Regions from separate parts of the Thalassolituus sp. UBA3500 genome, predicted to be linked through region 3. Evidence: predicted binding sites of a transcription regulator. Region 3 holds the regulator's gene; each other region holds the start of a gene.
What was found. Region 3 encodes sigma-54, which starts transcription at its own class of promoters, with help from an activator protein. Its sites were predicted from a motif close to TGGCACNNNNNTTGCTNT; they were not measured.

Region 1: a site for sigma-54 is predicted at 1,809-1,826, ahead of flgB (flagellar basal body rod protein FlgB). Genes of this name have one in related genera too.
Region 2: a site for sigma-54 is predicted at 1,785-1,802, ahead of atzF (allophanate hydrolase). Genes of this name have one in related genera too.

What each region holds. Positions count from the first base shown of each region.
Region 1 covers NZ_DFQB01000032.1:278,511-282,748, reverse strand. Annotated here, with positions in the region: gene B2R29_RS08775 (flagellar hook-basal body complex protein) at 1-91, opposite strand, end outside; gene B2R29_RS08770 (flagellar hook assembly protein FlgD) at 113-901, opposite strand; gene flgC (flagellar basal body rod protein FlgC) at 913-1,362, opposite strand; gene flgB (flagellar basal body rod protein FlgB) at 1,365-1,766, opposite strand; gene B2R29_RS08755 (CheR family methyltransferase) at 1,939-2,772, opposite strand; gene B2R29_RS08750 (chemotaxis protein CheV) at 2,778-3,701, opposite strand; gene flgA (flagellar basal body P-ring formation chaperone FlgA) at 3,778-4,238, shown strand, end outside.
Region 2 covers NZ_DFQB01000044.1:124,135-128,372, reverse strand. Annotated here, with positions in the region: gene atzF (allophanate hydrolase) at 1-1,746, opposite strand, end outside; gene B2R29_RS11415 (peroxidase family protein) at 2,069-4,238, opposite strand, start outside.
Region 3 covers NZ_DFQB01000059.1:20,033-24,270, forward strand. Annotated here, with positions in the region: gene rapZ (RNase adapter RapZ) at 1-787, opposite strand, end outside; gene ptsN (PTS IIA-like nitrogen regulatory protein PtsN) at 805-1,263, opposite strand; gene hpf (ribosome hibernation-promoting factor, HPF/YfiA family) at 1,267-1,569, opposite strand; gene B2R29_RS14530 (RNA polymerase factor sigma-54) at 1,634-3,196, opposite strand; gene lptB (LPS export ABC transporter ATP-binding protein) at 3,341-4,066, opposite strand; gene lptA (lipopolysaccharide transport periplasmic protein LptA) at 4,063-4,238, opposite strand, start outside.

The sequences.
Region 1 (4,238 bases), on a different contig from region 3:
CTACGGTACTGGCATTTGCCACGTTGTTACCGGTGACTTCCAGATCCGTAGAGGCTGCACGGATACCACTTAAACCAATATTAAAAGCCATATTTGTACTCCTCTCGCCGGATCAGGCGTCAAGAATCTGTTTAATCTGATCAAGGTTGGCGCGTTCGCCACCGGTTAAGTTCAGGGTCACTTCGCCACCGGCACTCATGGTGACGCTGTCGACGCGTGAACTCATCTGCATATCCAGTTGTTCACTCTCACCAGCAATGGTGCCGCTGAGTTTGAAAACGTACTGACCCGGTGGGTAGACGTTTTCAATCGGGTCTCCGTTGTCGTCCAGTACGATCTCGCCGTTTTCATCGCGGAAGTACTGGTCGAGATTCATCTTGCTGCGGTCGAGGTTGACGATGTCACCATCCACCATCAGGTTGTAGCCATCCCAGCGCACTGACATGGCACCAGCATCGTGAGAACCCAGAGAAATCTGCTCCAGAGTCTGACCATTCTTGTTTTCGATGGTCAGCATCATGTCGCCTGTTGCCGCGGGCACCTCGGTAAAGCCACTGACCACACCACCGTTCGTCAGTAAGCCTGTAGTGTTGCCATCAACAATCACGCTCTGACCGACCAGACTTGAGGCCTGCAACGCGGCATTCGAGGTGAACTGAGCGGCCATGCTCTCTGCCGTGTCGTTCAGGTTGTCGATACCTTCCACCGATGAGAACTGGGCCAGCTGAGCCACAAACGCCTGGTTGTCTGTCGGCTCCAGTGGGTTCTGGTTATTCAGCTGAGCCACCATGAGTTCAAGAAAGGCGTTACGTCCCAGCTCGTTCTCTTTGGCTTCGGTCTGCGTCGGCGTACGGTACTGATCCAGTACGGCGGCGTTGTTGTTTACTTCGTTAATCGCCATTTATCGCCCCCTTACTGGCCGAGTGTGAGTGTGCGCTGCAGCATCTGCTTCGCGGTTTTAAGAACTTCGACGTTCATCTGATAACTGCGTGACGAGGACATCATGTCGGTCATTTCTTCAACGATGTTGACGTTCGGGTAGTACACGTAGCCATCGTCGTTCGCCATTGGATGATCAGGCTGAAAGCGGGCTTGCAGCGGTGAGTCTTTCTCGACGATGCCGTCGATTTTCACACCGGCGCCCATCGCTGCATCGGTATCCATAAAGCCATTCACATCACGGCTTTTGGAGTTCACTTCGCTTTCGAGCACCGAGAACCAGGGCTTACGTGCGCGGTAGGTTTCGTCCACAGAGCTGGAGGCGCTGTCGGCGTTGGCAATGTTACTGGCGGTGGTGTTCAGTCGGACTGACTGGGCAGTCATACCGCTTCCGGCAATGTTAAGTACGCTGGTCAGTGACATGATTATTCTCCCCGGATCGCGTTACGCATGCCTTTGAACTTACCGCTCAGAAATTCGAAGCTGGCGTTGTAGTCCATGCTGTTGCGGGCAAACAGAGCTTGTTCGGTCTGGGCGTCGACCGTGTTGCCGTCGATGGAAGGCTGCAGAGGGTTACGATATTTCAGTTCGTCATCGGCAAAGCCGCTGGTACCGCTCAGGTGAGCAGAATGCGTCGCTGACATACCGAATGAGGTATTGCTGTGAGTTTCTGCTTCGAGAATGGCTTTAAAATCAAAATCACGGGCCTTGAATCCAGGGGTGTCAGCGTTGGCAAGGTTGTTTGCCAGTACTTCAGCGCGTTGCGCACGAAGCTGCATTGCGTTGTCGTGGATTCCGAGTGCGTTGGTAAAGTTGATTGCGCCCATTCTGTACCTGCCTGTTTGCCATTTGTGTTCATCTGCAGAGATACAGCAAGAGCTGGGCCAATTTATTTTTTACTTATTTTTCAATAGGTTATAAAAACAGAGGGCATTTAAAGGAGAGTTTCAGAGAGGGGAACGGCAAGCCCTTACCTACCGGCGGCAAGGGCAAAATCGACTACTTTTTCCGGTAGAGAATGCCGGGGTTGCAGCTGACCATTTCATAATGATCCGGCATCCCGCTCAAGGCTTCTGAAGCACCGAGGATCAGATAGCCACCCGGCTTCAGGGCACCGTGCATTTTCAATAGGATGTCGCGCTTGCGTTCGGCGCTGAAATAAATCAGTACATTGCGGCAGAAGATAATATCGAAGGTGCCGAGACGCGAGTAGCTGTCGTTCAGGTTAAAGTTTCTGAACTCTACCCCCTGGCGCAGTTCTTTGCCGACGTGCCAGGCATCTTCCCCGGTTTTTTCAAAGTACTTTGCCAGCTGTTCTTCAGGCATGCCACGCCGTATCGCCATCCAGGGGTACGTCCCTTCTTTGGCGGCGCTCAAAGCACTTTCTGATAAATCGGTAGCCAACACTGACACAGCAGGCAGGCGTTTCGAGCTCGTTCGCCGGAATTCCAGTTCAGTCAGTTTGATGGAGTAAGGTTCCTGCCCTGTTGAACAGGCCGAAGACCAGATACGTATGGGCGATGATTGTTCAGCGAGCGCAGGGAACACGCGGTTGCGGAGAATTTCAAACGGGTGGCTGTCACGCAGCCAGAGTGTTTCGTTGGTCGTCATGGCATCAATGACGTTATTTTTGAACTGACGGTCACGCTCCATGCAGTACATCAGTTCTGTCAGGTTAGGTAATTCCCGGTCGGCCATGAGCTTTCGCAAACGGCTTGCGACCAGGTATTCTTTTCCATCCCCCAGCAGTATGCCGGAAAGCCCTTCAAGGTAATCGCGAAACTGGTTGTACTCCGAACCAGTCAACACGACTTCCTTCTTGTTATGCGTCATCACTTTCAACCGTGGTTAATTCGGCTCACAATATTGTCGGCCAGTACGTCGGGGTCAAACTTTGCAATAAAGTCATTAGCACCCACTTTTTCAACCATTGCCTGGTTAAATACACCACTCAGTGATGAGTGCAGTACTACATAAAATCCCTGCATCGCATCGTTACTTCGAATGTGAGTGGTCAGCGTGTAGCCATCCATCTCTGGCATCTCAATATCGGATACCAACATCATGTAACGGTCCTGCGGTCGATCACCCTCTTCCACGATTCCTTTCAGGTGCTCCCAGGCTTGTTTGCCGTCTTCTAGCGCAACCACCTCAACGCCAATGTTCTCCAGACAACGGGTAATCTGCTTACGCGCAATCTTGGAATCATCCACGATCAGAACTTTCTTTTTACCGGCCTCAGTACGGACGTCGTCACTGACGATGCCTTCACTGATGTCCTCTTTCACCGGCGATACTTCAGCAAGAATCTTCTCTACGTCGATGATCTCGACGATGTGATTCTCAACTTCGGTGACAGCAGTAAGGTAGTGTTCACGGCCTGTACCCTTGGGTGGTGGATGAATATGTTCCCAGTTCATGTTGATGATTTTATCGACCGAAGCCACCAGGAAGCCCTGAGTCGCGCCGTTGTACTCAGTAATAATCACGAACGCACCATTCACTTCCTCCAGCGGAGGACCACCCGTTGCCAGGCTCATATCGAGAATCGGTGTGGTTCCTGAGCGGATGTGAACAACCCCACGGACAACACGATTGCTGCCAGGCAGGGACGTCAGTCGCGGACACTGTATGATCTCTTTTACTTTGAATACGTTAATGCCGTACAACTGTTTACCGCGGACGCGGAAAAGCAGCAGCTCCAGACGGTTTTCACCGACCAGCTTGGTACGTTGGTTTACGGACTCAAGAACACCAGCCATGTGTGCCTCTCTTTCAGATCAATTCCGGCACGACCTTTGCTCAACCTGAGGTATGAGTAATAAAAGTGCCGGAATCATGACATCATTTTCGTTAGCTTCATTGAGCATAGTAGAGAACCGGAGAAGCGCAGGCGTTTTATTTGGTTTTTTCATCTGGTCGTTGTCGACCGTTGCTCAGGCCGGAAGCTCTCTGGATGATGTCACCGCTGAACTGAAAAATCGCTGGATTGCACTGGGGGGAGACGCCGGTGTATCGGAGTTTGAGTATCCTTCTGTATCACCGGGATATGAGTTGCCTGACTGCAGCGCTTCGCTAGAGGTGAATGTTATCCGCCACCTGCAACCTGGGCGCAACGGTGTTGAGGTCAGCTGTGCAGCGCCCTTCTGGCGCCAATCGTTCGCGGTTGAACTGAAGGTGTTCGCAGATGTCGTCACCGCTGATACCGATATACGCCGGGATACTGTTATCAATGCAGGTCAACTCAGAATCAGTCGCCTTGACACCTCTGATCTGCACAAAGGGTATTTCAGTAATAT
Region 2 (4,238 bases), on a different contig from region 3:
GCCTTTCACCAGACGACCGTCTTCCAACTCGAGGGTACCTATACCCAACGGCTGTGGAATTTCTTCGACGAAAGAACCAAAAGCTGCCTGATCTAAACGCCACAACTCGACGATCAACTGGTGTCCGGCTTGTGCATCGCGCTCTAGTTCACTCTCACTCAGACGAACGAGGCCAGGCTTTGGTGGTACTGTGTTGGCCAGCGCATACAACTTATATTTCTTTGCCGTAAGCGTCTGCTCCAGCAGGGTAGCGTGACGGCTGGTCAACTGATGGTTCAGAGGCATCCCCGTCAGGTGTGCACCTACCACGGCGACCACAACCGAGGCATCTTCTTTTTGGCCAAGCATGACCGGTGCTTCCGGCAGTCGCAGAGATGACTGCCACTGGCCAGCAAAGTTGGTGAGAGCCAGCTCATGCCATGCAGGTGCGATCAGAGTCACTCCAAAAGGTAAGCCATCCTCACGCATATGTGCTGGTAGTGCCAAGGCGCAAAGGTCGGCAAGGTTGACGAAATTAGTGTAAGTGCCAAGCTGACTGTTCACTTCAACCGGGGCCGACTCAACGTCCGCTGACGATGGAAAACGTGGCGTGGTCGGGACAAACAATGCATCAACGTGCTTGAAGACACCCTGAATTTTCCGCGCCAGATCTTTACGGCGATATTCGGCTTTGAAAGCATCCACGGCAGTGCCTTCGGTGCCACCAGCAATAATACTTTTTACGACAGGGTTAATGCCCGGTAAGTCTTGCTTCAGAAATTCGCCGACCGCCGCGTAACGCTCTGCAACCCATGGCCCCTGATAGAGAAGACTGGCAAGTTCAAACATCGGGGTAAAGTCGACTTCGACTAATTCGAACCCTGCATTAACTGCCTGATCGCAGGCTTTGTCATAGGCGGCTTTCTGAACTTCGTCACCAAACCATGGGGCGCCGGCAGGAATGCCAAGGGTCTGAATACGCTCATTGCGCACCATCGTACGTGAGCGGGCATAGCCATCGGCTTCATCGTACTGAGCTGCAACTTCGTAAATACGTTCTGCATCACGGGTATTCAATGCAAAGACGGACACGCAATCCAGGCTGCGACACGCGGGCACAACACCTGAGGCACTTATTGCTCCGACCGTCGCTTTTAAACCAACAATGTGATTAAAACCCGCAGGCACCCGACCAGAGCCAGCCGTATCAGTCCCCAATGAAAAAGCGACCTGGCCTTTGGCCACAGCGGTTGCAGAGCCGGAGCTCGAGCCGCCGGAAATATAGTCAGGGTTAAATGCGTTATTTACAGCACCATAGGGCGATCGTGTGCCCACCAGCCCCGTTGCGAATTGATCGAGGTTTGTTTTTCCCATCACAATCGCGCCTGCTTTGCGCAGAAGCTGAACAACAAACGCATCGTCATCCGGCTCGTAGGCATATTCAGGGCACGCCGCTGTGGTGTGAAAGTCCGCAGCATCAATATTGTCTTTCACCGCAAACGGAACACCATAAAGAGGAAGGACTGTTCCCTCCTCCTCGGCGGACGCTTTCAGACTTTCGAGATAACTGATCTGCTTAGTAAGCTGCTCCTCGCTGGCGAGTGCAATCCAAGCACTACCACGCCGGGGTAATCCATTCGCATCCAGCTCATCTGCTGCAATGGCGTTCCGGGTAGACAGAAGAAGTCCGCGCGCATCAGCGCCATTCCGGTACGCCCGGCCCCAGTCATTCAGATTCCAGCCAATTCCTGTCGTTACTTCTGTCATGCCAACCGCCATTGAATTCATACTTGTATACAAGATATATAGCGACACTTATGCCAGATTCGTCAGCTCAGGCAGGAAAATTCATAACGTTATGATTTTTATAGCATTTATTAAGAGAAGGTTACTTCGTTCGCATACAGGAAGTACGGCTGAACCCGGACGACGCTTTAGAAGAAAGCGCGAAATACCTGACTTGCACCAAAGAGCAACACGGACTCCAGAAAAGATTTTTCAAGCAGGACTGAATCGTCTGGCCGATTCATCAGAATAAAACCCATAAAAAAGGCCGGGAGAATACCCGGCCCTTTTATAGTTCAACGTATTAACGATCTTCGTAACGCTGATGCTTGAAGAACACGCCAGAGTCACCGAATACTGAAGTAGTGAACTCGGATGTCAGAACCATTTCACCGATCTTAACTGCATCGTCACGGCGTTCATCCTGCAGGCGTTGCTGACGGGAAGGCCAGATAGAAGATTTAATCTCCATATCGGTCGCATAAACATCGTACAACTTAGTGCCTTCTGGCAGGCTCAGCAGGTCATCACGGAAGTCATGTTCGCCCTCAGCAAAAAGACCACGTACTTCGGCAGTTGGTACGAAGTACACCTGAGTCGGCGACACAGGGCTGGCTTCAGCCGAACCGTCAGATTGTGTTTCTGCCATGGCGTTTGCCACAACCAGGGTTGGTTTGCTGGTCACGAATGAGAACAGCAGGCTTGAACCCAGTGTGTCATTCGCTTCAAGGCTCACGTAGTTCGACAGCTCGTTAGCGAAGAAATCGTGATTGTCGGCCTGACCTGACAGGGTATACAGCGCTGAAATATTCTCAGACGGCTGACCGTCAATCAGAGTCTTCCAGGCAAAACCAGGAGCAAACCCGCGATCCGCCGGATCACCCGTTACAGACAGACGCAGCAGGCCACATTCGTTGCCCTCGAATACGCCAGTGTATGGGTGGTTACCCGTTGAATTAAACGCCACTTTTGCCATCGCACCGTGTGGGTGAATTGGCTTAGCGTGCCCCACAGGAGCAACATCACCTACGTACTTCACTTTGTCAGAAATAACACTGCTGATCAGACCACCAATATCAACCGGTGGAATTTCAGGACGTTCATCCGCAGCATATTCAGTACGCTTCACACCGTTGGTCCACAACAGTGACTGCTTATCGCACGCCGCCCAGTTGTCGTAATCCGCAGGAATGTTCAGCCCCCAAGGCTTGAACGCGTTATCAACACCCACCAGAGACAGATCCAATGCTGGATAATGACGCTTAAGCACATCAACCATGGTGGTGTTTTCTACCCAGTCATAACCTTCCTGAGTGTACGTTTCAGGGTTGTAGTCAGCGGTATAAAAACGGTCAGCGATAATACGACGCGACGCATTCATGATGAAAATCTGGAACGCCGTTTCACCGAAGCCAAAGCCTTCAGGGCGAACGGTTTCAGCCAGCTGACCTACGAGCGCATCAATTTTCTCAACATCGTTGTCGTACAGACGACGTAGTTCAGAAACGATTTCAGCATCATCGGTCAGATCAGTGAAGTCATTGATTGGGGTCAGGCCAATCTGGCGACGGAACTCGTTGTAGCGAGGTACACCGCGCTCACGATCACGAATGATATCGATGGTTGCAAGGTCAATCACACCACGCCCCGGTACATACAGGTCACGCAGGAATTCCGGATAGTTACGCAGAGTCAGGGCACCCGGCAGAGTAACACCAAAGGAGTACCACAGACGGTCGCCGCCCTGGTCATCAAGAATATCTTCTGCATCGCCATCGCGGGTTTCAGTCAGTGGGATGCTCTCAGATACCACGTTTGAACCGATGTCATAGACATCAACGGTGTCACGCAGCAGTGGGTGCATACGGTAAACCGCGACGAACTCTTCGGTCAGTGTGAATGGCACACCGGCATTATCAGAGTTACGGGCACCGGCCAGACCAGTCACAGCCCATTCAATGGCTTTACCGTTATCCAGCGCTTCTGACATTTTAGGATCGAGGCCGAGAATACGACGAACCCAGGAATCAGACTTCGCCAGATCTTCGGCCAGCTTGTCGAATTCTGCACCGTACTTATCACGTGCCTCAGCATTACCAACCAGACCCCACCAGTTTGCGTACATCGCGCGCTCGGTTACTGGGTTAGCAATGATGGCTGGCGTCCACTCAACGGTGTGAATCTTAGCCATCAGGGCAGAGATTACCAGACGCGCTTTATCGAACAGCCACTGGTCGTCTTTTTCCGGGTAAGTCGCCGCCAGCATTTCTGCAACCGCATTGTGCTCTTTTACGAACAACTGGTGCAGCATACTCAGACCCAGCCACCAGTTATCAGTGAAACCGGTTTTCGGCACACCTGAGAAAAAGTCGCGAGGCAGTGACCCATCAGAGTTCACCAGCATACGGCCGCCCTGGAATTCGCGCAGTGTATTCAGCGTTTCCAGATTGCTGCCATAGATCTGAGAACCATCC
Region 3 (4,238 bases):
GCTCAGCCAGATAAACGGATCTGTGCTGACCGCCGGTGCAACCAATGGCGATCGTCATATAGCTGCGGTTAGCTTCGATCAGACGGTCAGTCCATTGCCCCAGAAAATCGCTGATCGATTTTCGCATTTCACCGACGACGTCATAGCTGTTCAGGAATAATTGTACTTCGCTGTCGAGGCCTGTGAGCTTGCGCAGGTCTTCACTCCAGTACGGATTGGGCAGATGGCGCACATCGAACACGTAGTCTGCGTCGGTGGGGATACCATGCTTAAATCCGAACGATTCAAATAATATCGACATTTCACCGTTGGGGCGGTCTGCAACCCGCAGGCGAATCATGCTGCGCAACTCGTGAACTGACATGTGCGTTGTATCTAATGTCAGATCCGCCATGTTGGCGAGCGGATCAAGGAGGTCTTTCTCCTGATCGATGGCTTCTGCCAGTGACAGCTCGTGGGTTGTCAGCGGGTGCTTGCGTCGTGTCGCACTGAATCGCTGTAGCAGAACTTTTTCAGAGGCGTCGAGATAAACCACATCAAGCTGATAGTGATCATTAGGCAGGTCGAGCAGTAGCTTCTCTATCGGCTCTTCTGTGGCCGAGAGATTGCGAGCATCAATACTGACCGCAACCCGGGTCAGCTTGTCATTGGCGTCAGCCTGACTGGCAAGGGCAGGCAGTAGCCCGATGGGCAGGTTGTCGATGCAATAGAATCCAAGATCTTCGAGCACGTGCAGCGCACTCGACTTCCCCGATCCTGATCTTCCGCTGATGACTACCAGGCGCATATTCGACTCCGTGATTACTACCGCTCTGCGATCGCTCGCTGGAAAAGACGTTTGGCGTCTGGCGCGTTGCGCAAAGCTTCGCGATATTCCGCCTGATTAAAGTTACTGGCGAGTGTCGCCAGTATCTGAAGGTGTTCGTCGGTTGCTTCCTCGGGGACTAACAAAGCAAATACGAGGTCGACCGGATTACCATCGATAGAATCATAGTCTATCGGGGTATTTAATCTCAGAAGAACGCCCAGCGCTTTCTGGCACTGCAACAACCGGCAGTGCGGGATGGCAATACCTTCTCCTATCCCTGTGCTTCCCATGCGCTCGCGTGCTAACAGGCGTTCGTAGATATCGTCTGCGGAGGCATCGCCGATTTCTTCAGCAACCAGAGATGAAAGTTGTTCTAACAGTTTTTTCTTACTGGAAACGGTCACGTCAATGACGGACCGTTCCGGTGTGAGGATATCCTCAATACTCAAAGACATGCTTCAGCCTTGACCGTGTTGGCGCGCGACCTGCTTCTCTTTGTGCTTAAGAACCTGACGGTCCAGTTTGTCGACCATCTGATCAATGGCGGTGTACATGTCTTCGTTTTCTGCTTTCGCGTGCAGGTCGTGACCTGTGATGTGTATCGTCCCTTCGGCCGTCTGGCGATCTTTAACGACGGTCAACGTGATCTGACCTGTGGTGATGCTGTCGCTATGGCGCGTAAGCTTCGACATTTTATCTTCAACGTGCGCCTGCATCGCTTCCGTTACTTCTACATGATGACCACTGATATTGATTTGCATGCCAAGTCTCCTGTGTCGCTGGCGGTAGGTGAATCAGAATCTGTTCACATTGATATAACAGACTCTAAATCAACTGCTTACGTTCATTCGATGGTGGTATCAGCATAGCCTCGCGGTATTTCGCTACCGTGCGCCGTGCCACTTTGATGCCCTTTTCACCGAGCATCGTTGCTATCTTGTTGTCACTGAGTGGCTTACGCGTGTTTTCGTCCGCGATCAGTTTCTTGATCATCGCCCGGATAGCCGTCGATGAACACTCTCCGCCGCTGTCGGTGCTGACGTGGCTGGAGAAAAAGTATTTAAGCTCAAAAATCCCACGTGGGGTATGCATGTATTTCTGGGTGGTTACCCGAGAGATCGTCGACTCATGCATACCTACGGCTTCGGCGATGTCATGGAGCACAAGTGGCTTCATGCCTTCATCACCTTCTTCAAAGAAGTCTATCTGGAATTCAACAATTTTGGTTGCGACTTTGAGCAGAGTGTCATTGCGACTTTGCAGACTTTTAATAAACCAGCGTGCTTCCTGCAGGTGATCTTTGAGGAAGGTATTGTCAGCACTGCTGTCTGAGCGGCGAATCAGTGATGCGTAGTCGGCATTCACCCGCAGCTTGGGCGCAATCTCTGGATTCAGCTCAACACGCCACTCGTCTCTGATCTGGCGGACGATGACGTCTGGAATAACGTACTCGGATTCTTCTGAGGCAATGCCTGCACCCGGCTTCGGGTTAAGCTCTTTGATCAGTCGCATGACTGACTTGAGGTCATCTTCCTTCAATTTTGTGCGGCGCATCAGTGACTGATAGTCGCGACTACCGAGCAGGTCAATGTGATCACGTATGATCAGCTGCGCTTCGGTGAGCCAGGGGGTGCCCTGAGGCAGTTGATGCAGTTGCAGAAGCAGGCATTCGCGCAGGTCGCGGCAGAAAACACCCGCCGGATCAAACTGCTGAAGGCGATGCAGAACCGCCATAACTTCTTCTTCTTCGATTTCCAGCGATGGGTCCATCGCTTCAATGACGTCTTCAACGGTGGTGTGCAGATACCCATCGTCGTCTACGCCATCGATCAGCATGGTAGCGACTTCGCGGTCAGCGTCTGACATGGGCGTCAGGTTGAGCTGCCAGAGCAGGTGGTCCTGCAGGTTGTCGCTGGTTGCATAGCGCGAGTCGTAGTCGAAGTCTTCGTCAGCGGGGCCGGAGCTGGAGGCAACGCCAGCACTCACCTGATAGGTATCTTCCCACTGGCTGTCTACCGGGAGGTCATCAGGCAGTTTTTCGCTCGACCATTGCTCGTCGAGAGACTCCTGTCCACTCTGGTCGTCGTAGGAGTTATCTTCGTATGAGTTGTCGTAATCCTGATTGTCAGAGGAGGCTTCTCGGCTGTCTCTGTCGTTGTTGTCTGAATCAGAATTGCGGGAATCGTTATCGGACTCGTTGCCGGAGTCGTTGCCGGAGTCGCTGTTGTCATCAAACTCTTCGCTTTCCAGCATCGGGTTAGAATCCAGCGCTTCCTGAATTTCCTGTTGCAGGTCCAGTGTGGATAACTGGAGGAGGCGGATGGCCTGTTGCAGCTGGGGCGTCATCGTCAGCTGCTGGCCCATCTTAATCTGAAGGGATGTCTTCATATAACTCGGTATTTACGACCTGAAAATCGAACCATCTTTTTGTTTGATGTACTTAGCATTATAGGCAAAGTCCTTGTGTATGGAACCTATTTTGCTTACCAGAGTAAATAGATAACTCTACAGTACGTGACATCGGTCTGAGTTTCAAAGACGGAAGTCGTCGCCGAGGTAGACTTCGCGTACCTGTTCGTTCGCCAGCACATCTTCAGCGGTGCCTTCGGCGATGATATGCCCGCCTCCAACGATAAAGGCTTTCTCGCAAATTGCGAGGGTTTCACGCACGTTGTGGTCAGTAATGAGAACGCCGATGCCCCGGGCTTTTAGCTGTCGGATGATATCCATAATGTCAGACACTGAGATCGGGTCGACCCCGGCGAATGGCTCGTCGAGCAGAATGAATGAGGGCTCGGCAGCCAGTGCCCGAGCTATCTCGACGCGGCGGCGTTCACCGCCGGACAGTGCCATACCCGCGCTGTCGCGAATGTGCTGAATATGGAACTCGTTCAGCAGCTGCTCCAGTTGCTCATTGCGCTGCTGTCGATTCAGGTCGTTGCGGGTCTCAAGGATTGCCATGATGTTGTCGGCAACGCTGAGTTTGCGGAAAATAGAGGCTTCCTGTGGCAGATAGCCTATGCCCTTGCGGGCGCGGCCATGCATCGGCAGGTGGCTGATGTCTTCATCATCGATCATGATGCGTCCACGATCAGCCTGCACCAGATTAACGATCATGTAAAAACAGGTTGTTTTACCTGCGCCATTGGGGCCCAGCAAACCAACGATCTGACCGCTTTCTACGCGGATAGACACATCTTTAACGACTTCACGGCCGCCGTAACTTTTGGCCAGATGTTCTGCCTTCAGTGTTTTCATTCTGTCGCTGCTTCCGGAGATTCTGTCGAGTCAGGTTCTGAGTCAGATTCAGGTTTGGGCGGCTGGATAACGACTTTGATCCGGCCGGAGTCTTCGTCGGTACTGTCGGTCGACGACTCGGCGATGTTGCCATCTGCACGTACGGTCTCTGTTGCCATATCATAGGTGATGC